2 linked regions of the Spartinivicinus poritis genome follow. The protein of the gene in region 1 interacts with the protein of each later gene in a pairwise test. Links are inferred from orthologs where the notes say so. Each region holds a gene or a part of one and is shown on either strand. Other genes may lie near its edges. The genes, in order: recO and recR.

The links.
Region 2: the proteins of recO (region 1) and recR interact in binary tests that used the Escherichia coli proteins (3 or more experiments, as listed by UniProt). The link is inferred for Spartinivicinus poritis from one-to-one orthologs.

What each region holds. Positions count from the first base shown.
Region 1 is NZ_JAPMOU010000001.1:111,377-127,678, reverse strand. Bases 13,003-15,839 are described here. They hold recO (DNA repair protein RecO), read left to right. Parts: upstream 13,003-13,951; coding sequence 13,952-14,728; downstream 14,729-15,839. Other genes in these bases: ORQ98_RS00505 (response regulator), read right to left, coding at 14,737-15,839; era (GTPase Era), read left to right, coding at 13,019-13,939; rnc (ribonuclease III), read left to right, coding at 13,003-13,029. Also shown: ORQ98_RS00585 (HDOD domain-containing protein), read right to left, coding at 1-396; CAF17-like 4Fe-4S cluster assembly/insertion protein YgfZ, read right to left, coding at 548-1,576; ORQ98_RS00575 (FAD assembly factor SdhE), read left to right, coding at 1,740-1,997; ORQ98_RS00570 (protein YgfX), read left to right, coding at 2,004-2,459; nadB (L-aspartate oxidase), read right to left, coding at 2,520-4,130; RNA polymerase sigma factor RpoE, read left to right, coding at 4,665-5,249; ORQ98_RS00555 (sigma-E factor negative regulatory protein), read left to right, coding at 5,354-6,025; ORQ98_RS00550 (MucB/RseB C-terminal domain-containing protein), read left to right, coding at 6,027-7,055; ORQ98_RS00545 (SoxR reducing system RseC family protein), read left to right, coding at 7,147-7,632; ORQ98_RS00540 (DegQ family serine endoprotease), read left to right, coding at 7,693-9,099; lepA (translation elongation factor 4), read left to right, coding at 9,296-11,095; lepB (signal peptidase I), read left to right, coding at 11,102-11,920; ORQ98_RS00525 (DUF4845 domain-containing protein), read left to right, coding at 11,969-12,343; more of rnc, read left to right, coding at 12,340-13,002; more of ORQ98_RS00505, read right to left, coding at 15,840-16,302. UniProt on the Escherichia coli protein: Involved in DNA repair and RecF pathway recombination.
Region 2 is NZ_JAPMOU010000063.1:14,600-23,909, forward strand. The notes cover bases 5,835-8,653. They hold recR (recombination mediator RecR), read left to right. Parts: upstream 5,835-6,849; coding sequence 6,850-7,458; downstream 7,459-8,653. Other genes in these bases: dnaX (DNA polymerase III subunit gamma/tau), read left to right, coding at 5,835-6,409; ORQ98_RS26030 (YbaB/EbfC family nucleoid-associated protein), read left to right, coding at 6,450-6,776; rnd (ribonuclease D), read left to right, coding at 7,451-8,653. Also shown: EamA family transporter RarD, read right to left, coding at 1-671; ORQ98_RS26010 (LysM peptidoglycan-binding domain-containing protein), read right to left, coding at 1,132-1,974; ORQ98_RS26015 (DUF3179 domain-containing protein), read right to left, coding at 2,156-3,139; ORQ98_RS26020 (hypothetical protein), read right to left, coding at 3,230-3,598; more of dnaX, read left to right, coding at 4,160-5,834; more of rnd, read left to right, coding at 8,654-8,914; ORQ98_RS26050 (YcgN family cysteine cluster protein), read left to right, coding at 8,914-9,310. UniProt on the Escherichia coli protein: May play a role in DNA repair. It seems to be involved in an RecBC-independent recombinational process of DNA repair. It may act with RecF and RecO.

The sequences.
Region 1 (16,302 bases):
TAACACATTGCAGATACCTGCAACTTCAGTGCTTTTAGACCACACATCGCGCATCATTTTGTCTACAACATCTGAAGTAGCTTGGAACATTTGCTCCATCGCCAGCCCGGTGGCAAGGTTGGCACTATAGGTCATACCTAGCCGATTCACCGCCATTTGGATATTATCGATTTCACGGCTGGTACGCATTAAGGGGGAGTTAACGACCTTTATAATGCGAGCGGTAATGGCGGCATCATTACTAATAACTTTTGCCAACTCAACCACTCCTGCTTCCGGGTCTTCTGCGGTTTCCCGTACTTTTAATGCTACTTCAGGAAGGGTTGGCAGGCTTAATTCATCATTTCTAAGTGCGTCTAAAATCTCTTCTTCAATTCGTTCTGACAGGTTAGCCATAGGGAAAGCACCCAAATTAATCAGTCCGGGATTAGTATAGTCCGTTTATTTGGCGAACAGATAAATATACCCCTAGTGTATTCAGGTTGTCGCAAAATTTACTTTCTGTACTCTTTTGCAACACCCTCTATTACCTGGGAGGTGTATCTTTTTAGACAGTATAGGGCAAATCCAACAATATCACTTTTTCATTTGGCTGTTTGGCAAAATATAAGTCATCTGCTGCAACTGCCTTATCTTGTAGTACAGCTAGTGCTTGGAACTGGTTATTGGTTATTTGTGCGCTATTAATCAAGTGGCCTACATTTGCCGTATGTGAGTGAGACTGGAGAGGAGTCATATTAGGAATCGGCTGATCTGTTTGGTATTGAATGCAATACAGATGATTTTTTTGTTTCCCTAAATATTGCATGCGCGCAACAATTTCTTGACCTGTATAGCAGCCTTTTTTAAAGCTTATACCTCCTGTTACCTGCATATTAAACTGTTGAGGAATAAATGCCAGGCGAGCTTCCTGGTTTACCCAAGCTAAACCAGCCTGAATATCAAGTAGTTGCCACTGGTTGTAACTAACTGGAGCAACTTCGGCAGGCAAGTTTTCCCATAATTGGACTGCAGTTGCTGTAGTTAACCAGACTTGATAACGATGGAGCTGGCTTGGTAGCTGACAAATCACCTGGTTACTAAAAGACTGGCTTTGTCCAGCTTCGGATGGTGTTGGTATTTGCTGGCTATTGAGTAATGAAGGGATATGTGAGCCTGTTAGTCCAAGGCTTACATATTGGTCAGTGACATTAAGCATTTCGGCTTTAAAAAAAGCACAGTATTTTTTCAGTTCTTCAATCATCGAGTCGACTAAATTACGATCCATAATTAGCCAAAAATGATTGGGCAAGCGAAGTAAGTAAAAGTTAGTAAGCATTCGTCCTTTGTTATTACAACAGGCACCTAATGTCAGGGTATTGTCTGGGAGTGCTTTGACATCACAAGTCAGTTGGCCTTGTAAAAATTGCTCAGCACCTTCTCCAGATACTTGTAAAATTCCTTGTGGTCCAAGGTCACTAATGATGGACTGTTGAGTTATGTCTGATAGCTCTTCTTGGTTATGGAAGCATGTCAGTAGATGGCCATCAAAGGTTGCACCCTGTTTAGTTAGAAATGATTGCCATGTGGTGGTCATGTTGAACATTTAACCTGTTGTTAGTGATGATGATAAAAGAGAATATGATTGACATATTACTGAGATTATCAACATGAATAAATGCGTAATTTGTTGAGGAAGCATATAATGCTAGGGCTAGGGAGTGGAACAGACCCTTATCTCAAAGTAGTAGAGGCTTGTTATGAAATCACAAACTGAACTCAATCGGTTATTTTGGCATAGTCGGCGCGGTATGCTGGAGTTGGATGTACTATTAGTGCCTTTTTTAAAGGAAGCTTATCCGCAGTTGAGCCCTGAAGATCAAGCCCGTTATGAAAAGCTACTGAGTTGTGAGGATCAAGATATGTTTGGCTGGTTTATGCAAAAAAGTCGCCCAGAAGACCCTGACCTAGCTCGTATTGTTGATATTATTTTGGATCGAGTGCAACCAAAGGAGTAGCGCTAAATTAATGGTCACCAACTTAAGTTAAAAATCAGTTCTTCTAAGGCGCTTTGTATTTACCTTACTAGTTTATATTTAGGGTTGGCAGTATTACTTTGTTGGCTGGTAAATATACACTGGGCACTTAAGTTAACTACGGTTGGTGGCCTACTGGCTTTTGGTTGTTATCAAACTTTGTTGTATGGATTAAAAAAGCTGCCAGGTAGCATTATTGAGCTTAGGCGGTTGAGTCAAACTCAGTGGCAGTTACTAACCAACCAGCAAGTTACTTTTCAGGGTGAGCTAGCAAATGACTGTTTTATCACTGTGCCCTTAACGATTGTTCGGATTAAAGTAGGCCAGTTGTCACGATACTCGCTGGTGATTACCCCCGACTCTGTTGATAAAGAAGCCTACCGTCAATTGCGAGTAATTTTAAGCCACGACTTTGCCACTGAGCCAGAAAACCCTATTCTTTAAAACCTAGCTTTGCAAAAGTCTCTCTTGTTGCAATTAGGTACAACTTTCTGTTGCTTACCGTTAGAAGTTCGCACCTAGAAAATTTTCAGGGATTAAGATAGTGTCAGTAGCAACGGGTAATTGCTCTGGATAGTCAAGGGTATAATGCAAACCACGACTCTCTTTTCGTTGCAAGGCAGACTGGATAATTAAGTCTGCAACGACAGCCAGGTTACGCAACTCAATTAAGTCATTACTGACTTTATAGTTGCTGTAAAATTCATAAATCTCTTGTTGTAAAAGGTCAATACGGTGTTTGGCACGCTGTAAGCGCTTATTGGTTCTGACGATGCCTACATAGTCCCACATGAACCGTCTTAACTCTTCCCAGTTGTGGGCAATAATAATGTCTTCATCTGAGTCAGTGACCTGACTCTCATCCCATGCTGGTACAGCTGGTGTTGTCTGGGTGTTTGGCAGTTTTGCTAAAATGTTTATTGCAGCAGAGCGGCCATAAACAATACATTCTAATAATGAATTACTGGCTAATCGGTTGGCTCCGTGTAAGCCTGTAAAGCTGGCTTCTCCAATAGCGTAAAGGTTGGGAATATCTGTTTGGCCATGCTGATCAACTAAAACTCCCCCACAAGTGTAGTGAGCGGCAGGCACTACTGGAATAGGTTCTTTGGTGATATCAATACCAAAGCTGGCACAGTGCTGTAATATGGTGGGAAAATGCTGCTCAATAAATTTGGCAGGCTTATGACTAATGTCTAAAAATACACAGTCTAAACCCAAGCGTTTCATTTCATGGTCAATGCCTCGTGCCACAATATCGCGAGGAGCTAATTCACCACGAGGATCAAACTGATCCATAAAGCGCTGGCCATTGGGTAATAGTAATTTGCCACCTTCTCCTCTAACGGCTTCAGAAATTAAAAATGACTTGGCATGGGGATGAAATAAACAAGTAGGGTGAAACTGATTGAACTCCATATTGGCTACTCGGCAACCTGCTCGCCAAGCCATCGCAATGCCATCTCCTGAAGCACCATCCTGATTACTCGTATATAGATAAACTTTGCTGGCACCACCTGTCGCAATGACAGTGAACTTAGTTTGAAATAGCTCTACTTGATCAGTGCTAAGGTTCAGTACGTAAGCACCTATACAACAGTTGTGAGCATGACCAAATTTTTGGCTATTAATCAAGTCAATGGCAACACGTTGGTCAAATAGAGTGATATTAGGATGAGCCTGTGCTTTTTCTATAAGTGTTTCAAAAATTGCTTGGCCAGTGGCATCGGCTGCATGGATAACTCGGCGATGGCTATGACCACCTTCTTTAGTAAGGTGAAAGCCATTGTTACTTTTTCTGTCTTTGGTAAAAGGCACGCCACTATTAATCAGCCATTGGATGCTTTCTTGGCTGTGACTAACGGTATATTTCACTGCATCTGCGTGGCAAAGACCCGCTCCAGCCTTTTCAGTATCGTTAATATGCGCTTCTATGGTATCGTCACTGTCAATTACAGCGGCAACACCTCCTTGGGCCCAATAAGTTGAGCCAGCAGCCAGGTCGGCTTTGCTTAATACGGCTACACTGGACTGTTCAGCAAGGTGAAGCGCTAACGTCAGACCTGCTGCACCGCTTCCGATAATGAGGACATCAAAATGATGGGCTGTTTTCATAGGGTGGGAGCTAATCAATGGGCATTTAACAAAAAACGCTAGTATAACTGCATACCCTTTATGGCGGCTAGCATGATTACGACACTAAAACTGTTAATTAAATAACGAGACTGCTGTGGCGCTAATCAACCAATTTTGTGAAAAGGCTTAAGGTTCTGGAAGGAACTTAAGGCGATTGAGTGAATCAATTATCCGTCAGGAAATAGAAAGTTGTTTTCTATTAATAGACTACAACTGTTGTTAGTTTGGCTGAGGTACAACTAGCTTGATAGCTAATCAGCAGTTAGGCAGACAGATAATACAGATAACTAAGGCATTTTTAGGTAGTTTAAGAAGGCAGTTGAGTAAAGTTAATTGGGTAAGTTGGTTTATTAAATCCTGCGGGGCATGATTAGATGACTTATCCTAAAAAAGCAGAGAACTTTTGTTATTGAGTATGGTCTACACAACAGAACAAAATGTGATGCTTCGGCAACTCCCACGGGGCTTTCAGCTGCAACTGCAGCCTTTAGCCATTGAGCGGGGGAGGTGGCGATGGTAAGTACGCAAGACTCGGATCAACGATTAGTTGAGCGAGTGCAACAGGGGGATAAGCGTGCTTTTGATATGTTGGTAATGAAGTACCAACACAAAATCCTGGGACTTGTTAGTCGTTATATTCATGATCATCAGGAAGTTCAGGATGTTGCTCAAGAAGCGTTTATCAAAGCTTATCGAGCACTTGATAAATTCAGAGGAGATAGCGCATTTTATACCTGGTTGTATCGAATTGCGATAAATACAGCAAAGAATCACTTAGTATCCAAGGGGCGACGCCCACCTGATACTGATGTTGATACAGAGGATGCTGAGTATTTTGAAGGGCAAAATCCTCTTAAAGATATTGAATCACCAGAAAATCGGCTTTTTCGTGATGAAGTAGAAAAAGTGGTCTACAAGGCAATTGCGGGCTTGCCTGATGACCTAAGAACAGCGGTGACATTACGAGAATTTGATGGCTTAAGTTATGAAGAAATTGCTGAGGTTATGCAATGTCCCGTTGGGACAGTGCGGTCACGAATTTTTCGTGCAAGGGAAGCAATTGATAAACAAATTAGGCCATTAGTTAACCAAGCTTAATGATTTAATAATTGGTTTGAGATTATTGAAGTTAAGCTATTTAAAGTTAGGCATGAAAGAGAAAGAAATGCGACAAAAATATAGCTATTCTTGTGAGGTGCCTCATGAATCAAGATGAACGTTTGTGCGAGTCATTGTCCGCATTCATCGATGGTGAGGCCAGTGAGTTAGAAATACACCGACTACTTAAACAGTCGCAAGAGAATGATGCGGTTAGACAAACATCATTTCGGTATCACCTGATTGGTGAGGCCATGCGACATGAAACGCATCAGTTTTCCTCCATTGATATTTCCTCTGCAGTGAGTGCTTCGATAAAGGAGGAGCCAGCGTTACAAGTTAGCTCTGTGAATGGAGCTGAAAAAACAGTGGTGGGGCGCTGGTTGCAGCCTTTAGCTAGTGTTGCTGTTGCAGCATCTGTTGCTTTTGCTGTAGTAGTAGGGGTGCAGGTATTTCAGGCTGAGCAATTAGAACAGCCAGGACAACCGCTTGCTGTTACTGATCAAGAAAGAGCAGCTGAAACTAATGCAAAATACACAGCACCTGCTTTTAATTCTGGGCCACAATTAGCATCATCGCCGCAAGTAGCAACTCCTGTCTCGGCTGTTCGACAGTCTTCTGTGAATTCGCCTCGGCTATTTCCTCAGCAGACAATTGACCAAGCAACGCAAACTCGCATTCAGTCTTATTTGATACAGCATGCTGAGCACTCGACTCTTACTAATGGTCAAGGTATTTTACCGTTTGCCCGGGTAGATAAATTTGAGACTCAGTAGTATGAAAAAGCGGTGTTGGAGTCGAGCTACCTCGTGGCTAGCTTTTTCATTATTGATTGGATCAAGTGGCAATATTTTAGCAGAAACCGGCCTGTCAGCTGCACAATGGTTGACAGGAATGACTAAGGCCTTTCGTGAATTAAATTATGAAGGCCAGTTTATTTATCAGCACAGCCAAGGCTTAAATAGTATTGCTATTACTCATTCTGTCACTGATGGCCAAGAAAGAGAGCGGTTGGTATTTTTAGATGGACCTAAGCGAGAGGTTGTGCGAGATGGTAACAAGGTAGTTTGTATAAATGCTGATAATGAAGTGATTCGCTTTGAGCGTGGTGACTCTCCATTAGCATTTGGCAGGGTTCTTAGTGAAAATCCAGGCAAACTAGCGGAACATTATAGTTTAAAAGTAGCAGGTAAAGGTCGAGTAGCAGGCCGAGAGGCGGTTGTTGTTTTAGTTCAGCCAAAGGATGAGTTTCGGTATGGCTATGAAATATGGTTGGATGAGGCCTCATCTTTGTTGTTAAAACTGGTCTTGCTTAACCGAAAAGGGGAAATGCTAGAACGACTCCAGTTTACTTCCCTTGAAGTGGGGCATGAAATACCTGAAACCAAGCTGGTTGCTTCGTTAAAAGGGTCTGTTAAATCAGAAAAAGTCATCGTATCCAAAGCTTACAATAAAGCTAATGACAAGCCAGGCGATAATGAAAGCTGGTATGTGAATTGGGTTCCTCCAGGGTTTGAGCTATTTCGTCGCAATCAACAGCATAGCCCTGTAACCAAAAAAGCAGTTGAGTCATTGATGTATACTGATGGTCTTGCAGGGTTCTCTGTCTTTGTAGAGGCAAAACCTACAAATGCTGTATCAGTCATTAAGCGAGAAGGTGCGATTACCGCGTTTACTAAAGTACTGTCATTTGAGCAAGGTGAGTTTTTAATTACAGTAGTAGGCGAGCTTCCTTTAGCAGCAGCTGAACGCATTGCAATGTCAGTAAAGTTGCAGAAAGGCAGTGCTGTTTCTATAAGCCAGTAGCCGTCTAAGCTTAATAACAAGTTATGTATAACTAGCTTTAGCAGCAACTGGGCTATTATTATAGGTTGAAATACAGTTGGTTTAGTTATTAATGGTTGAAGAGCACGGAATTGTAACAGCTATTGATAAAAATGGTGGTGCTTGGGTAGAAACCCAACAGCAGTCAGTATGTGGTCAGTGTGCCGCAAATAAGGGCTGTGGTCATAAGCTGTTAAATAAACTACCGTCATCTAGAAAGACTGCTTCTGCTTCCTCTATTAAAGTGAGAAGCGAACATTCCCTGCAAGTGGGCGACACGGTTGTTATTGGAATACCTGAAAATACTTTAGTCAAGGGTTCATTATTGGTTTATTTATTGCCTTTGATATTTATGTTATTTACCTGCTGGCTACTGAAGTGGCAAGGTTTTCAGGAACAGGTCACTATACTTTTTGGTTTTATCAGTTTGTTTCTGAGTTTTTATTTGTTACGAAAAATTATTAATAAAACATCTTTTCAACAATCACTGGAGCCCTCAGTGCTAAAGGTTTTAGTGCCTATTCAAGACGCTGAAAGCCCAATAGTGACTTCCTTATAAAGCTAACACTTTAAGACATTAGGTTAATAACAAACTCTTAGCGAAGGGATTAAATTTTTTATGAAAGTGAGATCTTGGCTTAAACAATCAACTGCAATTTTTGCATTGTTTATGACGGTTCAACTAACTGCTTATGCAAAGTCTTTACCTGAGTTTACGGAGTTAGTAGAAGAGGCTTCTCCTGCGGTAGTTAATATTAGTACGCTGCAGCTGCCGAAACAGAACCGAATGAATCGCTACTATTTTCCTGATGATGAAATACCTGATATTTTTCAAGAGTTTTTTGGTCGACCTCATCCTCAGCGCCCAGCTCCAGGTGGAAAGCCAAGACCGCAGTCGTTGGGGTCTGGGTTTATTATCTCAGAAGATGGCTACATTTTAACAAATAATCATGTGGTCAAAGGGGCTGATCAAATTATTGTTCGCCTGAGTGATCGCAGGGAACTAGAAGCAAAGCTGATTGGAGCAGATAAGCGTTCTGACTTGGCACTACTTAAAATTAAGGCTAAAAACTTACCAACCGTTGAACTGGGTACAACTGATAACTTAAAACCAGGGCAGTGGGTGGTTGCTATCGGCTCACCTTTTGGGTTTGACTACTCAGTAACCGCAGGGATTATCAGCGCTATTAATCGTAGTTTGCCAAGTGAAAACTATGTGCCTTTTATCCAAACAGACGTTGCTATTAACCCAGGTAATTCAGGTGGGCCTTTATTTGATATGGATGGTAAAGTAATTGGAGTGAATTCGCAGATATTTACCCGCTCTGGTGGATTCATGGGACTTTCATTTGCCATCCCCATTGATGTTGTAATGAATGTGGTGTCTCAGCTAAAAGATAAAGGTTATGTGAGCCGTGGCTGGCTAGGTGTTTATATTCAGGATGTAAATAAAGACTTGGCTGAGTCATTTGGTTTAGATAAGCCCCATGGCGCCCTTGTCGCTGAAGTTTTACCAGAAGGTCCTGCTGATGAGGCAGGGTTTAAACCAGGGGATATCATTACCCAGTTTGCTGAAAGAGAAATTGATGTGTCAGCTGATCTACCTCATGCGGTAGGCCAAACACCAGTAGGTAAAAAAGTGCCTGTTGAAGTGGTTCGCCAGGGTAAAGAGATTACGCTGGATGTTACTATTGGTGAGTTACCAGATGAAAAAGGGAAAACTCGTACTTCAGCACCAACCAAGTCAGGTAATCGGTTAGGCTTACAGGTGGAAGATCTGACTGATGAGCAAAAACGTAGATATGAAGTAAGTAATGGAGTCATTGTTACTGGCGTATTAGTTGGACCTGCTAGCTCAGTGGGTATCCGTCGGGGAGATATCATTACTGATCTCCACAACCAACCAGTAAATTCAGTACGTGACTTTAAACAGATAATGGCTAAGCTGCCTACTAACCGCTCAGTCTCAATGCGGCTGGTAAGAAATGCTCGGCCAGGCTATATCACTTTTAAATTAACAGAGTAGGTATTAGCTAATTATGTCAGGGCAAAATCTCTTGCCCTGGCAGACTATATCTCTTGCTGTTACATGACAGCCCTGCCACTAATGGGCTAAACTACCCGCCAAATTAACCGCTGAGCAATCGGCTTTGTCTGTTATAACTACTTAGTAATGCAGCCTGTTCCAGGATGCATCATTAGCATTATGTGTAGATTACATCGTGAGTGATTTAAGTCATATTCGTAACTTTTCTATTATTGCCCATATCGACCATGGAAAATCCACCATAGCCGATCGTTTTATCCAGCTTTGTGGAGGGCTTACTGAGCGAGAAATGGCTGAGCAAGTGCTTGATTCAATGGATTTGGAGCGTGAGCGAGGCATTACCATTAAAGCACAAAGTGTCACATTGTCTTATCAGGCAAAGGATGGCAAGGCTTATCAGCTGAACTTTATTGATACACCAGGCCATGTTGACTTCACTTATGAGGTTTCTCGATCACTTTCTGCTTGTGAAGGTGCATTGTTAGTGGTGGATGCAGCGCAAGGGGTAGAGGCTCAATCGGTAGCTAACTGTTATACCGCTATTGAGCAAGGGCTTGAGGTAGTGCCAGTGCTCAATAAGATGGATCTACCACAAGCTGAGCCAGAGCGAGTAGCCCAGGAAATAGAAGACATTATTGGTATTGATGCTACTGATGCAGTGCGCTGTAGTGCAAAAAGCGGTTTGGGTATTGAAGATGTATTAGAGCGACTAGTAGAACTGGTTCCTGCACCTGAAGGTGATATTGATGCCCCGCTGCAAGCACTGATCATTGACTCATGGTTTGACAACTACTTAGGTATTGTTTCATTAGTTCGGGTAAAACAGGGGCAGCTGAAAAAAGGCGATAAAATGCTGGTTAAGTCTACAGGTGCCAGCCATGTCGTTGATGATGTAGGCATTTTTACTCCAAAACGAGCAACCACGGGTGTGCTAAAAGCAGGTGAAGTAGGCTATGTTGTTGCTGGTATTAAAGACATTCATGGTGCACCTGTCGGTGATACCCTCACCTTAATAAAAACCCCTGAAGTGGCCCCCTTACCAGGATTTCAAAAGGTAAAACCACAAGTATATGCAGGCCTTTTTCCTGTTGTTTCGGATGACTATGAGTCATTTAGAGATGCATTAGCAAAATTAACCCTGAATGATGCTTCATTATTTTATGAGCCAGAAACGTCTGATGCGTTGGGTTTTGGTTTCCGGTGTGGATTTCTGGGTATGCTGCATATGGAAATTATCCAGGAGCGGCTCGAGCGAGAATACGATCTAGACCTGATTACCACGGCACCCACGGTTATCTATGAGCTGGAAATGAAAGATGGCTCTATTGTGATGGTGGATAATCCCTCGAAACTACCTGATCCCTCTAGTGTTCAGGAAATGCGCGAACCAATTGTGATAGCCAATATTTTGGTGCCACAAGATTATTTAGGAAACGTCATTAGCCTGTGTGTTGAAAAGCGTGGAGTGCAAAAAGATATGCAGTTCGTTGGTGGACAAGTGTCGTTATCCTATGAACTGCCTATGAGTGAAGTCGTGTTAGACTTCTTCGATCGTCTAAAGTCAGTGAGCCGAGGATTTGCTTCACTAGACTATACTTTCGATCGCTTTGAAGCATCTGATTTGGTTAAGTTGGATATCTTAATCAATGGCGAGAAAGTAGATGCTTTGGCTTTGATTGTTCATAAAGAACACTCAATGCGTCGGGGGCGAGAGTTGTGTGAAAAAATGAAAGAGATTATTCCTCGGCAAATGTTTGATGTTGCTATCCAAGCGGCTATTGGTGGTCATATTATTGCTCGGCAAACGGTTAAAGCATTGCGTAAAAATGTGACAGCTAAATGCTATGGTGGTGACGTTAGTCGTAAACGAAAACTGCTTGAAAAACAAAAAGCAGGTAAAAAGCGGATGAAACAAGTAGGAAAGGTCGAAATCCCCCAAGATGCCTTTCTAGCGGTGTTAAAAGTTGATAAGTAGGATTATATGGATATCAATTTCCCTCTGATTTTAGTGTTACTGGTATTTGGCACAGGTCTTATTTACCTGGTGGATGTGTTAGTACTGCTGCCAAAAAGAAGACTAGCAGTAGAGCAATACCGTTCAACCGTAACGGCTGAAGACCATGAGGTTGTAGCAGGTTTGCAGAAAGAGCCAGTGGGTATTGAAACCGCTAAATCAGTATTTCCTGTGTTATTTATTGTGTTGGTATTACGCTCATTTTTATATGAACCATTTCAAATACCCTCAGGTTCAATGAAGCCCACTCTTGATATCGGTGATTTTATTTTAGTCAATAAGTTTGCCTATGGTATCAGGCTGCCCGTTATTGGGACTAAAGTAATCGATGTTGGTGATCCACAACGTGGTGATGTGATGGTGTTTATCAAACCCGGAGACGATATTAACTTTATTAAGAGGGTGATTGGCTTGCCTGGTGATACCATCAAATATAAAGATAAAAAACTCTATATCAATGGTAATGTGGTTGAGGAGTCATTTATCACCAAACGAACTGATGTTGGAGCAGGCCCATATAAAGTATTTGAAGAAACAATTGATGAAAATAAGCATACCATACGCAAAATCCTAGGGGCTGCTTCAAGAAAAGATGGAGAAGGCGAGTGGGTAGTGCCAGAAGGACACTATTTTGTCATGGGTGATAATCGTGACAATAGCAATGATAGTCGCTTTTGGAAGTTTGTTCCGGATGAGAACATAGTGGGTAAAGCGGTGGCCATTTGGATGCACTGGCCAAAATGGACGCAATTACCTAGCTTTAAGAATAATGGAGCTATTAACTAGTTTTGGTAAGTAGCTAATAATTAATAAGAAACTAAGGGGCTATTGGGCATGAAACTTAAAAAGTCGCAGTTGGGCTTAACTGCATTTGGTTGGTTTTTAGCATTATGTGTAGGTGGTTTTGCTGTTGTAACGGTAATGAAGTTGGCACCTATTTATATGGATAATTATGCAATTCAAAATGTATTTGACTCATTGGATGAGCGCCCTGGCATTGCTAAATCAAGCCCCAGGCAGGTGCGGGACTATATTTCTAAAGGTTTTACCACCAATATGATTCGTGATGTAAATGTTAAAGATGTGGTCGTTAAAAAAGAGAGTGGTTTTCTTTCCGCCAGCCTTAAATATGAAAAGCGAGAGCACTTAGTCAAAAATATCGACTTAGTTTTAACATTTGAAAATAGTTGGAAAATCAAAGCCGAGTGAAAAAAGTAAACCAATCACTATTTCGAAAGCTAGGCTATAGCTTTGAGGATGAAAGTCTGCTTCTGTTGGCACTTACCCACAGGAGCTATGCAGGTGGGAATAATGAACGCCTGGAGTTTTTAGGTGACTCGATAGTTAATTTTATTATTGCTGAGGCGCTTTATCAGCAGTTTCCTCAGGCTAAAGAAGGACAGCTTAGTAGGCTGCGTGCAAAATTAGTACGGGGTGCCACTCTAGCTAAAATTGCTAAAGAATTTGGTTTAGGTGATTACTTGCGGTTAGGGTCTGGAGAGCTTAAAAGTGGTGGCTTTCGCCGCGAATCTATTTTAGCTGATGCGTTAGAAGCATTAATCGGTGCTATTTATCTTGATAATGGGTTGGACACTTGTCGTGAACGAGTTTTGGCCTGGTTTGCCCCTCGTTTAGAAAAGCTTTCATTAGACGATACCCAAAAAGACCCTAAAACTCGTTTGCAAGAATACCTGCAAGCAAAGCAGTTGGCGCTACCAGTATATGAGGTGGTGGATATTAAAGGTGATGCCCATGACCAGACCTTTACTATTGAGTGTGTGGTAGCAGGTTTAGCAGAGAAAACCAAGGGTATTGGCTCCAGTCGCCGAGGAGCAGAGCAAGAAGCAGCACGTCATGCATTGCAACAACTAGGAGTAGATGGTAGTGGTAACTAATTCAAACTCAGCCTCAGATCAAGAGTTGCACTGTGGTTTTGTTGCAATTGTCGGGCGGCCTAATGTTGGTAAGTCTACTTTACTTAACCAAATACTGGGGCAAAAACTTAGTATTACCTCAAAAAAGCCACAGACTACTCGGCATCAAATTCTAGGTATAAAAACAGAGGCAACTACTCAGGCGATTTATGTTGATACTCCAGGGTTGCACCTTGCGAATAAAAAAGCATTGAATCGTTATATGAATAAAACGGCTACCATAGCTTTGCAGGGTGTTGATGTGGTGGTGTTTGTGGTTGATCGAACTGGTTGGACAGACGAAGACCAGCTGGTATTGGAGAAAGTATGTAATCTTCATTGTCCGGTTATTTTAGCTGTAAATAAAGTTGATCAACTGAAAGACAAGTCAGCACTTTTACCCCATATTTCTCTACTAAATGAAAAAATGACCTTTGCTGATATTATTCCAGTTTCAGCAGAAACCGGGCTCAATGTTGATCGTTTAGAGCAATTGGTTGGTGATTATTTGCCTAAAAGTCATCATTTCTATGATGAAGACCAAATTACTGATCGCAGCTCACGATTTTTAGCCGCTGAGATCGTTAGAGAAAAAATTATGCGACAGTTAGGGGATGAGGTTCCCTATCAAATCACGGTGGAAATAGAACAGTTTCAAGTCGAGTCAAAGCTAATAACAATTAGTGCTTTAATATTGGTAGAAAAAGCCGGTCAAAAAGCCATTGTTATAGGTAAAAAAGGAGAGCAGATTAAAATCATTGGCCGTGATGCTAGAGTCGACATGGAAAAATTGTTTGATAATAAGGTGATGTTGAACTTGTGGGTCAAGGTGAAAAGTGGTTGGTCTGATGACGAGCGTGCACTGAATAGTTTGGGTTATACAACAGATTAAAGCCTGCTTTTTATGACGGTTTCTGATGATGGGTATGTACTGCATACCCGTCCCTTTCAAGATAATAAAGCAATTGCTATTGTATTCACGAAGCAGCAAGGGTTGCAGCGAATAGTTTTCCAAACTAGTAAAAACTCTAAAAAACAACCGAGTTTTCGGCATTTTTTACAGCCATTCCAGTCACTTTGGTTAACCTGGAAAGGTAATGGTGAATTAAAAACAGGTAAAGCTGTTGAGCTAAGTGGCTTACGCTATTCACTGCTGGGTAAGTTACTTTACTGTGGCCTTTATTTGAATGAATTACTAATAAGATTATTGCCTGCTGAAGAAGCATCACCCCAACTATTTAATTGTTATCAACAGGCCCTGACACTTTTACAGCAGGATCCTCAACAAACTGAAGTATATCTTCGCCAGTTTGAGTTTAGTTTGTTAGCAGAACTGGGCTATGCTGTTTCATTTGAGCATGATGTTAATGGTAATGACATTAGCTCTACGGCAAGTTATGCCTTTCTACCTGACCAGGGGTTTTGCATTCAGGAACAGTATCTTCATTCAAAGAGGGCTGATATTTATTTGTTTTCTGGCACTGATCTACTGACTTTAGCTAGTTTGCCATGGTTAAATGGATATGGTGATATACAATCCAGTAGTGACCAGCTTGATATCCCGCAGGCGTGGACTAAGCCACTAAAGGTAACAGCTAAGCGAATTGCCAGAATGGCATTAGCGTTGCATTTAGGCGGTAAGCCGCTAATGAGCAGAATGCTGTTTTCTAAACAAAAATAGAACTTTGTTTATTCGGTACCTTCATGTCTTCGCTGCCAGTCCAGTAGTTGCTCAATTTGTTCAATTAGTTCTTCCATAGCACCTGCCACTTTGCGTCTTTCTTCTTTATTTTTTTCAGAAGCTTTTAATATGGTTTCCATATTATTACAAGCATTACGCAATAGCGGTACACCACAATAACGAGTGGCGCCATGTAGCTTATGGACAACTTCCAGTAGTCTTGGCCATTGTTTATTTCGATATAATGCTCTTATTTGTTCTTGTTCATTTTTTAAATTTTCAAACAGCATGGATAACATATCGTTGGCAAGGTCTTCTTTTCCACCGGCTAACTTTATTCCTTCTGTTAAGTCTACTACTTTTGTTTCAGGCTCAGCATGACTTGTATCATTCAGATAATCCGTACCTTTAATAGGTGCTACATGTAAGCCTGTCCATTTTTTTATGATATGTTGCAATTGATTTTCATTAATAGGCTTGGTCATGTAGTCATCCATACCAGCCAACAATAACTGTTTTTTTTCTTCTGCTAAGGCATGGGCAGTTAGCGCAATAATAGGGATGCGTCGCTCTGACAGTTCTCTTTCACGGATTCTACGGGTTGTTTCCAGGCCGTCCATATGTGGCATTTGCACATCCATAAAAATAAGGTCAAAGTGGTATTGTTTAGTTTTAATAATGGCCTTGGTACCTGAGTCTACCGCAGTTACTTTTGCACCAAGGTCTTCTAACAGTGCAGTAACCAGGCGTAAGTTAGCTGGGTTGTCATCTACTGCCAGGATATGGGGTTGGCGAGTAATAGCTTGATTAATACGCCGGGCAATATTACTTTGATTACCTTGAGGGAGTTTACTTTTCTCAAGTAATAAATAAGAAAGTGCTCGATATAGACGGTTGTGACAAAGCGGCTTAACAATACAAAGCGCATTATTGTGTTGGTCTAATATGTTATTAATTGCTTCTTCTTTATTGGTATGAGCCAAAATTACCAAGTACTGTTTATTTTCATTGGCTGCTTTAATTAATGATCTTATTTTTTCTAAATCTAAATAAGCAGGGTGATGGCTAACCACTAATACATCATAGGTTTTTCCCTGGGTTTTGGCCTCTTGGGGTTTTTCTTCTAAACAAGACTCATTAGCGCAGCTATCAACATTTAAGTCATACTCAGAAAGCAAATGAACAATCGCTTGTCTGGCGAGGTCATGGTGTTCCATTATCAGTACATGGGTATTGGAAAAAGCAGGGAAGTGCTCTTTTAAGGTAGGCTCATTGGCTTTGGGTACAGTTAAAGTAAACCAAAACGTAGAGCCTTTACCTAACTCACTTTCTACCCCAACCTCTCCCGACATTTGTTGTGCAAGTCGCTTGGAGATAACCAGACCAAGCCCAGTACCGCCAATATTTCGAGTAGTAGAGGTATCGGCTTGAGAAAAAGCTTTAAATAACTCCTTTTGCTGCTTGTTAGAAAGCCCTATGCCCGTATCGGTAACACTGATTTTAATTGTTACAAGGTTATCTTTTTCATCTTCAAGCATGGCTCTTACAACAATAGAGCCATCATTAGTAAACTT
Region 2 (9,310 bases), on another replicon or contig:
GTTGTGATTAGGCCAGCGAAGATCAACTTATAGTGTTCCAGCTGCTGCCAGTTAAAGTAATTAGTATCAGTATTTAGCAGATAGATAAAATAGCCTGCGGCGATTGGTAGCATCAGCAATGTTTCAATAAAGAGCCCAGGAATGGCGGGCACCTGAATTTTTTTACGTATAAGCGTATAAACACTGAAACTGCAGGCTAATATTAGCGCAACTAATGGCAGCTTACCCAAGCTTAATAGCTCAACTGCTACACCGGCAATGGCTAGGCATACGGCAAAGTATTGTCTTTTAGAGAGGCGCTCAGCTAAAAACAGATAGCCCAGTAATAGGGTTGTTAAAGGGTTAATAAAGTAGCCCAAACTGGTTTCCAGCACTTTGTTATTGGCAATAGCCCAGATAAACGTCAGCCAGTTTAAAGCAGCTAATGTAGAGGACAGTAACAGGCCACTAAACTGTCGTCTGTTTTTTAATAAAGAGAAGGCGCTGCGTAGCTGTCGAGTGAAACAGAGTAGTGGCAGCAGTAAAATTACTGACCAGATCACCCGGTGCACCAGTACTTCCGGTGGGGGGACGTCTGCTACCCACTTAAAGTAGAGTGGTGCGGTTCCCCAAATAAAGAAAGCAATAAGAGCAGAAATAATACCCATTCGTTGATTATCAGTGGCAGTCACAAATACAACCTCGTTTACTGAAAATGCCAAAAATTCGGCATGCTGAACTACTATCAGTGGTGCCTTGAATTCCAGTAGCGTTTTGAATTCATCGTGTCTTGCTAACCGGTGATGAACAAAAAATGATGCCAGGGGTGTGCAGGAAAAAGGTAAACTATTACACCTTTTTATACTATTTGAATAAGAGTTTGCTGTGAGTAACCACTCATCGCTAAACTTACCTACAGTCCTGGTAGACTAAAACACTACTTATTCTTAAGCCTTGTATCTTAGGCCCTGTTTTTCAGGCCTTATTACTCAGGTTCAATATATTTAATTGTTGCTGAATGTAGATTCAGGGTATGAAAAGAAGAGGGCTTCTATCCTAAGATGAATTACTGCGTTAGGCAAGTGGAACTTTGGAGTATACCCATGCAGCTTGTGGCTACATGGGTGATAGCAGCTTTTTACAATCCAGAGTTTAACAGCCTAGTACTTGCTTTGCCTGGGTGAGGTAATGCTGACGGTCATCCAAGCCATTTAGGCCGCCGTTAATACGGCGAGTAATGGTACGAATGTCGTCTTGATCGGCATAGCGATTTAAGCTGTTTTTATTCCAGTACCAGCCAGCAGCATCTACGACAACCGTTGGGTTTTGAGCGACTTCATCGGGCATGCTGACTACATCGACTCCACTGTCTTTTTTATAAGACTGATAATTCGTTTTTCCAGTCAACTGAATAAAACCACGGCCTCGATAACGCCAACCATCACCGCTACTTTCATTACCATTACCCATTCGATTAGCATACACTCGGTTAGCTATTTTTTCGGGGTTGCGGGCATATTGGCTGGCCAGGTTATCATTGGGAAAATATTTACCAAATACCTGAATCAGTGCTTCTTTACTGTAATTCAGGTTTTCACTCACATAGCGTAATCCACCACTTTCATGGGCAATTTGAGCAATAAAGTGGGCTATTCTGAGTGAGGTGTTGATTTGGTATTTATGAAGGCAGCGGTTAATTGCAGAAAAATAATGGGACAATGTTTCTTCTTTAGTTCGGGGAAGAATTTGTTGCAGCTGTGATAAACTAATGAGGCTGCCTGTCTCTTCGGTATCCACTTCACTTGTGGCCGCTTGCTGTTTGACAGGCTGCGTTTGCTCTATATTAGGTATAACCAATTGTTGACCTATTTCCAGGCGATTAATGTCCTCTAATTGATTGGCTTTGGCAATTTCTGGATAGCGCATGGCATCACCATAATATTGCTTAGCAATACGCCCTAAGGTATCACCTGCCACTACCGTGTGCGTTAACATGTAGATGTCCTCCCTGGTTATTTCAACAACACATAAATAAGTCTACTGCTGTTGTATTTATTTGTTTGCAATCTGTTGATTCTATTAAGTCATTAGTTGATTGACCTGAACAGGCTTAACAGCATTGAATTTACTGTTAAGCATAGACCTTATTTTGAAAGCCGGTTAGCTGTCAGAGTCGCTAATTGGTTTGGCCTTCCGCTTGAAAAACGGCTGTTGAAGGATAAAAAGCATACCAGGCAAACCAATAAGCAATGACCGTAGGAATTTCTTTGCCATTTGCTGCAAAGGCATTGGCTGTACGGTGGGTTAGGTTAAAACGAATGGTAATCGGTTGCTGGTTGAGTTGGGTATCAAGTGTCGTTAGTTTATTTTGCCGTAAATATTTGTCTAGCTCAACGAAAGGGAAAGCTTTGTGTTGACCATTTATTTCAATGCCTAATACGAGCTCCTTAGGATGATAACGGTTACTGGAAGCGGTAACAGGAAAAAAGACATCTCTAATACTGTCGTAGTTTCCATAGGGTGAGCGTTGATATTGGCGCTGGTAACCAGTCTTAGTTGATAACACCAAAGAGTGAGGATAACGCTGTTGCCACTCCTCCCAAGTCGTATGACTCACTGGTAATCGCTTAAGGGTTTGTTCTCGATAATGTCCTGTAATTGCTTTAGATAGTATTTGCGACCAAAGAGATTCGGTTTCTCGATCGTATAACAACACATCACTGTTATACAGTAGTCCAGAAACACCAAACGTTAATGCTTGCCCAGCCACTTCAGCAGAAAAGACCATACCTGTACCACATAGTGGACAGTAGGTGATTGTGACTGGCTGGCGATTAATCGTGTCATTAACGATTTCATGGTAGTTCAGGATTTTAATTGGGTAGGCCTTACTGTGGCCATTGATTGTTACACCGAGTACTCGATCTTCAGGCTTTAGAAAGGCTTGAGCTTGTGCTGCTTTCACAAACTGAGGTTGGTCAATAGCGGGAATACCATCACGGGGTGGCCCACCGTGAAAAATTTTCTCTGCTGGGATAGTACTGTTGGTCAGGTTAAAGCCATTATTAGATAGCCAGTGACTTTCTGCCGCTAGTATTTGGCTGAGCAAGGTGCTCAACAACAAGCTACTCAGGGTGTAAACCAGAGATAAGTAACGCATTACTTATGTATCTCTAAGTTGCTGGTATACCTATAAAGAAACCCTTTGGGTTGGGTTTCTTTCAGATTTTTTTGCTTCCTCTGCTACTGCTTAATGCGCACGTTTAATGGGAGACTCTCGGGTGGCTTTAGGGGAAATACCCGGCAGCTGACAGTGAGTGACTTGCTGGCGGATAAACTGGCGAGCCAAGGGTAAACTGCCAAAGTAAAATGGCTGGTAGCAGCAACTACGCGTATGGTCGCGGTATTCAACATACACTACCCAGAATGGTTTGCTGTGGCGCCTCGGTTGTTTAATCCACAGTTGGCTGGCCCAGTAATAGAGCAGGCAGTGATACTGTTGGTGCTCAACATGACCAGCAAATTCAGCAAGCTCCTGTTGAGAGGTAATATCCGCAGGCTTGGGCAAAGGAGCAAAGGCATTTGTATTGGTATGCTGAAAAAGGTGTTGGTTGATCATCGTGTTCTCCTGCTACTTAAACAGAGAACTGACGTTTGGTTTGAGAGAGCCTATTTAGTTGCTTGGCCTTGATGCGCTATCGCATTTCAATGGGGCCATGCCACATCTCCGTCACCGGAATCCACCTTGCTTAGGTTAGCAGGTTGGCAAGGACGTCAGTCCTATTCTTGATGTATGTTGAATTAGTTGATAATAAGTTAACGTCTATATTTTTCTGTTAAAAGTTACTGAGTACTGCTTATGTTTTAAAGTTTTTTGCTGGCCAATAGCCATTTACCCAGCGCTCAATATAGTCAAACTTTATGTATAAAAATAGCATCAGTGGTCAATATTGTGAGCCTATTAAAGCAGTATCGACCTTGCAACTCAAGTATCCTTTTGCCTGGTATCTGATAATAGAAATGACGCAGTCATTAGGCTTTCCATATTATCCTACAGGTGCATGTCCCTTAGTAAACTCTTAGGCGTAAAAGCAAAGTTTGATATACTGAGAGGTTTTATCTGTTGCGGTAGGTAAAGTAGTATGCAACATCTCATCAATCAGCGATTTCAGGCAGCTAAATGAGCTATCAGGTATTGGCCAGAAAGTGGCGGCCAAAAACATTTAAAGCTATGGTTGGACAAAATCATGTACTCCAGGCATTAATTAATGCATTGGATCATGGCCGGTTACACCATGCCTATTTGTTTACTGGCACGCGAGGGGTGGGGAAAACCACCATTGCTCGTATTTTAGCCAAATGTTTGAACTGTGAAACGGGTATTAGCTCGGAGCCTTGTGGCCAATGTTCTGCCTGTCAGGAAATCGACCAGGGACGTTTTGTTGACCTGCTAGAAGTGGATGCGGCATCCCGAACCAAAGTAGAGGATACCCGCGAACTGTTGGATAATGTGCAGTATGCGCCTACCCGTGGTCGGTTTAAAGTATACCTGATTGACGAGGTGCATATGCTGTCAGCTCACAGTTTTAATGCATTACTCAAAACCCTTGAAGAACCGCCACCTCATGTGAAGTTTTTGTTGGCAACCACAGACCCGCAAAAACTGCCAATCACGATTTTGTCTCGGTGTTTACAGTTTGGCCTGAAAAATATGTCGCCAGAGCGGATAGTTGATTATCTGACAACGGTGTTGGAAGCCGAGCAGGTAGGCTATGAGTCAACAGCACTGTGGCAAATAGGTCGAGCTGCGGATGGCAGTATGCGGGATGCATTAAGCCTGACGGATCAAGCCATCGCTTTTGGTAATGGCCAGGTGACAGAAGATAAAGTCGCTGCCATGTTAGGCACGATTGATCAGCGGCAGGTCTATCGAGTAGTTGAGGCTTTAGCTAGTCAGCAGCCTGTCGCTGTCTTAGCGGCTGTTGCTCACTTAGCAGAATTTGCCCCTGACTATATTAGTGTATTAGCAGATATGCTGTCCGTGTTTCACCGGGTTGCGTTGGCGCAAATGGTGCCAGATGCTGTCGACAACAGTCAGGGTGATCAGCAGCAAATATTGGGATTAGCCACTGACATGACGGCAGAAGATGTACAACTGTTTTATCAGATTGGTTTGCAAGGGCGGCAGGATTTAGCGATTGCACCAGACCCTCGTTCAGGGTTTGAAATGGTATTGTTACGGATGCTGGCTTTTCGCCCTCAGCAAGGCCCAGTAGTACCTCCGACTCAGCCATTGCCTGGCACTGAAGAACCACCCATTGATAAGGCCAATGACAAGTCCAATGATAAGGTCTGTCAGCCTGGCCAAGGCAGTAATACATCAAGTGCAGCAGAAACCAATTCTATGGAAACTCACTCCTTAGAAGCCAATAGCCTACCTGGTCAATCAACCATTGCTAATGAGCCTCAACAGTCGCTAGAGCCTCAGCAATTGCCAGTGTCTCCTAAACATACGGAACCTACTACTTCTCAACAGGTGGTGGAGTCAAGCCCTGCCAATGCTGTGGTACAGGCGTTACCTGCTAGTGGGTTGGAGCAAAGTCCAGAGCCTGCAGGATACAAGCAAGCTGTGACTGATATCAGTCAAACCGATGTTAACCAGCCATCAGGGCAAGTGAGTCAGGCAACAATGACAAGTGATGCTGCTGCTGAGCTGGCCAGCTACCAACAATATGCAGAAGCGATGGTGCCGGATTATGAAGACTACTCCGCAGCCAGTGCATATCAACAACCATCACCTATAGCAGAGCAGCCAGTTGCCAGTTACCCCACTCCTGCTGTGGGCGCGGAACAACCAATGACTGGGGCTGCTGCAACTCAAGCGAGTACAAAGGTAGATAATACCTCTGCGCTTAAGCAAGCCATTGCCGCAACAGCAGTACCTGTTGAAGCAACGTTAACGACTTCAGAAATGGTTAAACCTGCTGCTTCGGCGACTATGCTTAAAGAAGAGGTAGCAAAAACATTTACGTTAACCACTGTAAAGCCAGAAGATTGGCCGCAACTCTATGCTCAGTTATCAATCAGTGGTGCGGCTAATGCCATTGCTCAGCAAATGGAGCTGGTCGAGATAACTGCCGGGCTTTGGTATTTTCGTATTGCCAAAGAACATACGGTATTACTGAATGACAGCCAGATTCAGCGGGTGAGCCAGGCGCTATCTCATTATTTTGCTACTGAAATTCAAGTATCACTTGATAAGGTAACAGCAACTAAAGCAGAAACCCCAGCCGCATATCGTGCCCGGAAGCGACGGGAGCGACAAGCTGCAGCAGAACAAAGTATTATTAGCGACCCAAATGTGCAGGCATTAATGCAGCACTTTTCTGCTACAATCGTCGAAAACTCAGTAATGCCAATCGACTCTTAAGCATTACTGGTATTTAGCCAAAGCAAAATGAGGTTTTTATATGTTTAAAGGTGGTATGGGCAACCTAATGAAACAAGCCCAGCAAATGCAAGAGCAAATGCAAAAAGTGCAAGAAGAACTGGCCAATGCCGAAGTGACAGGTGAGTCTGGTGCTGGGCTGGTAAGTATTGTGATGACAGGCCGCCATGATGTTAAGCGAGTGAATATTGACCCTAGCTTGCTGCAAGAAGATAAAGAAATGCTTGAAGATTTAATTGCGGCTGCAGTTAATGATGCAGTACGTAAAGTAGAAAAAAATAATCAAGATAAAATGGCCAACCTGACAGGTGGTATGAAGCTACCTGAGGGTTTTAAGTTTCCATTTTAGCAGCCAGAGAGGTAGGGGTAACGCACTCTAGTGGTGCCCCTCTCGTGCATTAGTCGACAGTTACAGCACACCTATGTCTTTTAGTCCTTTAATTTCTGAATTAATAGCTGCATTTCGCTGTTTGCCCGGTGTAGGTCCCAAATCAGCCCAACGGATGGCACTGCACTTACTGGAGCGTGACCGGCAAGGCGCATTGCAACTGTCTTATAGTTTGCAGCAGGCTGCAAATCAGGTAGGCAATTGTCAGCAATGCCGAACCTTATGTGAAACCTCACTTTGCCCTATTTGCAGCAGCAGCCGGCGGCAACGGGAAACAATCTGTGTTGTTGAAACACCCGCTGATGTATTGGCGATTGAGCAAGCGGGTGGCTTTAACGGTTTATATTTTGTGCTAATGGGGCATTTGTCACCACTTGAAGGAATTGGTCCAGAGCAGCTGGGCTTGGACCAGTTGATTAGGCGGGTAAAACAAGACCAGGTTGAAGAGTTGATTTTGGCCACTAACCCTACCGTAGAGGGTGAGACCACCGCTCATTATATTGCAGACCAGCTCCAGGGCTTACCTGTTAGATTATCAAGAATTGCGCATGGTATTCCCTTGGGAGGCGAGCTGGAATATGTCGATGGTGGAACGTTAGCTCATGCATTGGCTGGACGTAAACCCTGGTTAATCAATGACTGATACATTGCATTCACCTGCTTCTCCTCACTGGATTACAACCAATGAGGCTTTAGCCCAGCATGCCCTTGCCTGGTTAGAGCAGCCACATTTAGCGTTGGATACTGAGTTTTTCCGCTGCCAGACTTTTTATGCAAAGCCAGGTCTGATTCAGCTGGCAACAGCTGAACAGGTATTTTTTATTGACCCCTTGCAAGTCACTGACTTTGAGCCTTTAGCCAAGGTGCTTGCAGCCCCGCAAGTCATCAAAGTGTTACATGCTTGCAGTGAGGACCTGGAAATATTTCAACAGTTAACAGGGACACTCCCCGTACCACTGTTTGATACCCAGTTGGCTGCAGCATTTTCGGGGTTGGGGCCATCAGTGGGCTATCAACGCCTGGTGACTGAACTATTGGGTATTCAGTTAGCTAAAGATGAAACACGCTCAGATTGGTTACAGCGACCGCTATCGGATGCACAAATTACTTATGCAGCATTAGATGTACATTACTTGTGGCAACTCTATCAGCCATTGTTGAATCAGCTAAATACACAACAAAGACTTGGCTGGTTACAAGAGGAGTGTCAACAACTTATTGAGCAAGCGGCTAATCCTCTCTTACCCGAGAATGCCTATCAACAAGTTAAATTAGCCTGGAAACTGCGTCGCAGTGAGCTGGCTATTTTGCGAAAGTTAGCGGCCTGGCGAGAAAAAGAAGTAAGGAAGCGGGATATTCCCCGTCATCGCCTCTTGACGGATGATCAGCTGTGGTGGTTAGCCCGGATTAAACCTCGCAAGCTGGTACAGCTGGACAAAGTGCGTGGCATTCGTAAAGACCAGGTAGCTCGGGAGGGTCGCACGATTTGTGGTATTATTGCTAAAGCATCGGCAGAGCCTGCAGGTCAGTGGCCCAAACGATTACCTAAGCCTTTACCAAAATCGAGCAAACCTTTAATTACTAAAGTTAAAAAGCTGGCAGCAAACTTGGCTACAACGCTTAGTTTGCCCCCAGAGTTGGTGATTAGAAAAAAGCAGCTAGAAGCACTAATAAGAAGTGGGTTATCAGATGGTCATTTTAACTGGCCTGATAATTTACAGTCCTGGCGTCGTCAGTTACTGGGCGAGTCGTTACTGGCGGAGTTAAGGCAACTGGCAAAGCAACAGCAATGTAGTACGGTTATGAACAAACAAATTGTTTCTATTTACAAAAGCCCTAACAAAGATGAAATGTATTTATATGCGGCAAAGCAGGCGAAATTATCTGAAGTGCCTGAGGCTTTATTGCAATTATTTGGTAAACCAGAGCATGTAATGGATTTGCTGCTGACTCCAGAAAAATCATTAGCAAGAGTGGAAGCTAGCCAGGTAATGAAAGACATTGATGAAAAGGGGTTTTATCTCCAGATGCCGCCTGCGAAAGACGACTATCTCATTGAGTTTCCAGAGGAGTTTCTGTCTAAGGGAGACCCGGTGTAATGGCCAAGCCATTACCTTTCTGGCAAACCAAGCCCCTGTCTGCAATGAACAAAGTGGAATGGGAGTCGCTGTGTGATGGTTGTGGTTTGTGCTGTTTACACAAATTAGAAGATGAAGACGATGGCGCTGTTTATTACACCCAAGTCAGTTGTCGGTGGTTAGATCATCAAAGTTGTCGCTGCCAGGATTATCAGCATCGGCAGCAGCATGTAGCCGGCTGTCTGGATGTTCGGGCAGCCCAACCACAAGTATACGACTGGTTGCCTCCAAGTTGTGCTTATCGACTACTGGCTGAAGGAGAGTCTTTACCAAACTGGCATCCACTGGTGAGTGGTGATCCTGATTCAGTCCATCAAGCAGGTATTTCGCTACGCGGGCAAATGGTAGCTGAGCATC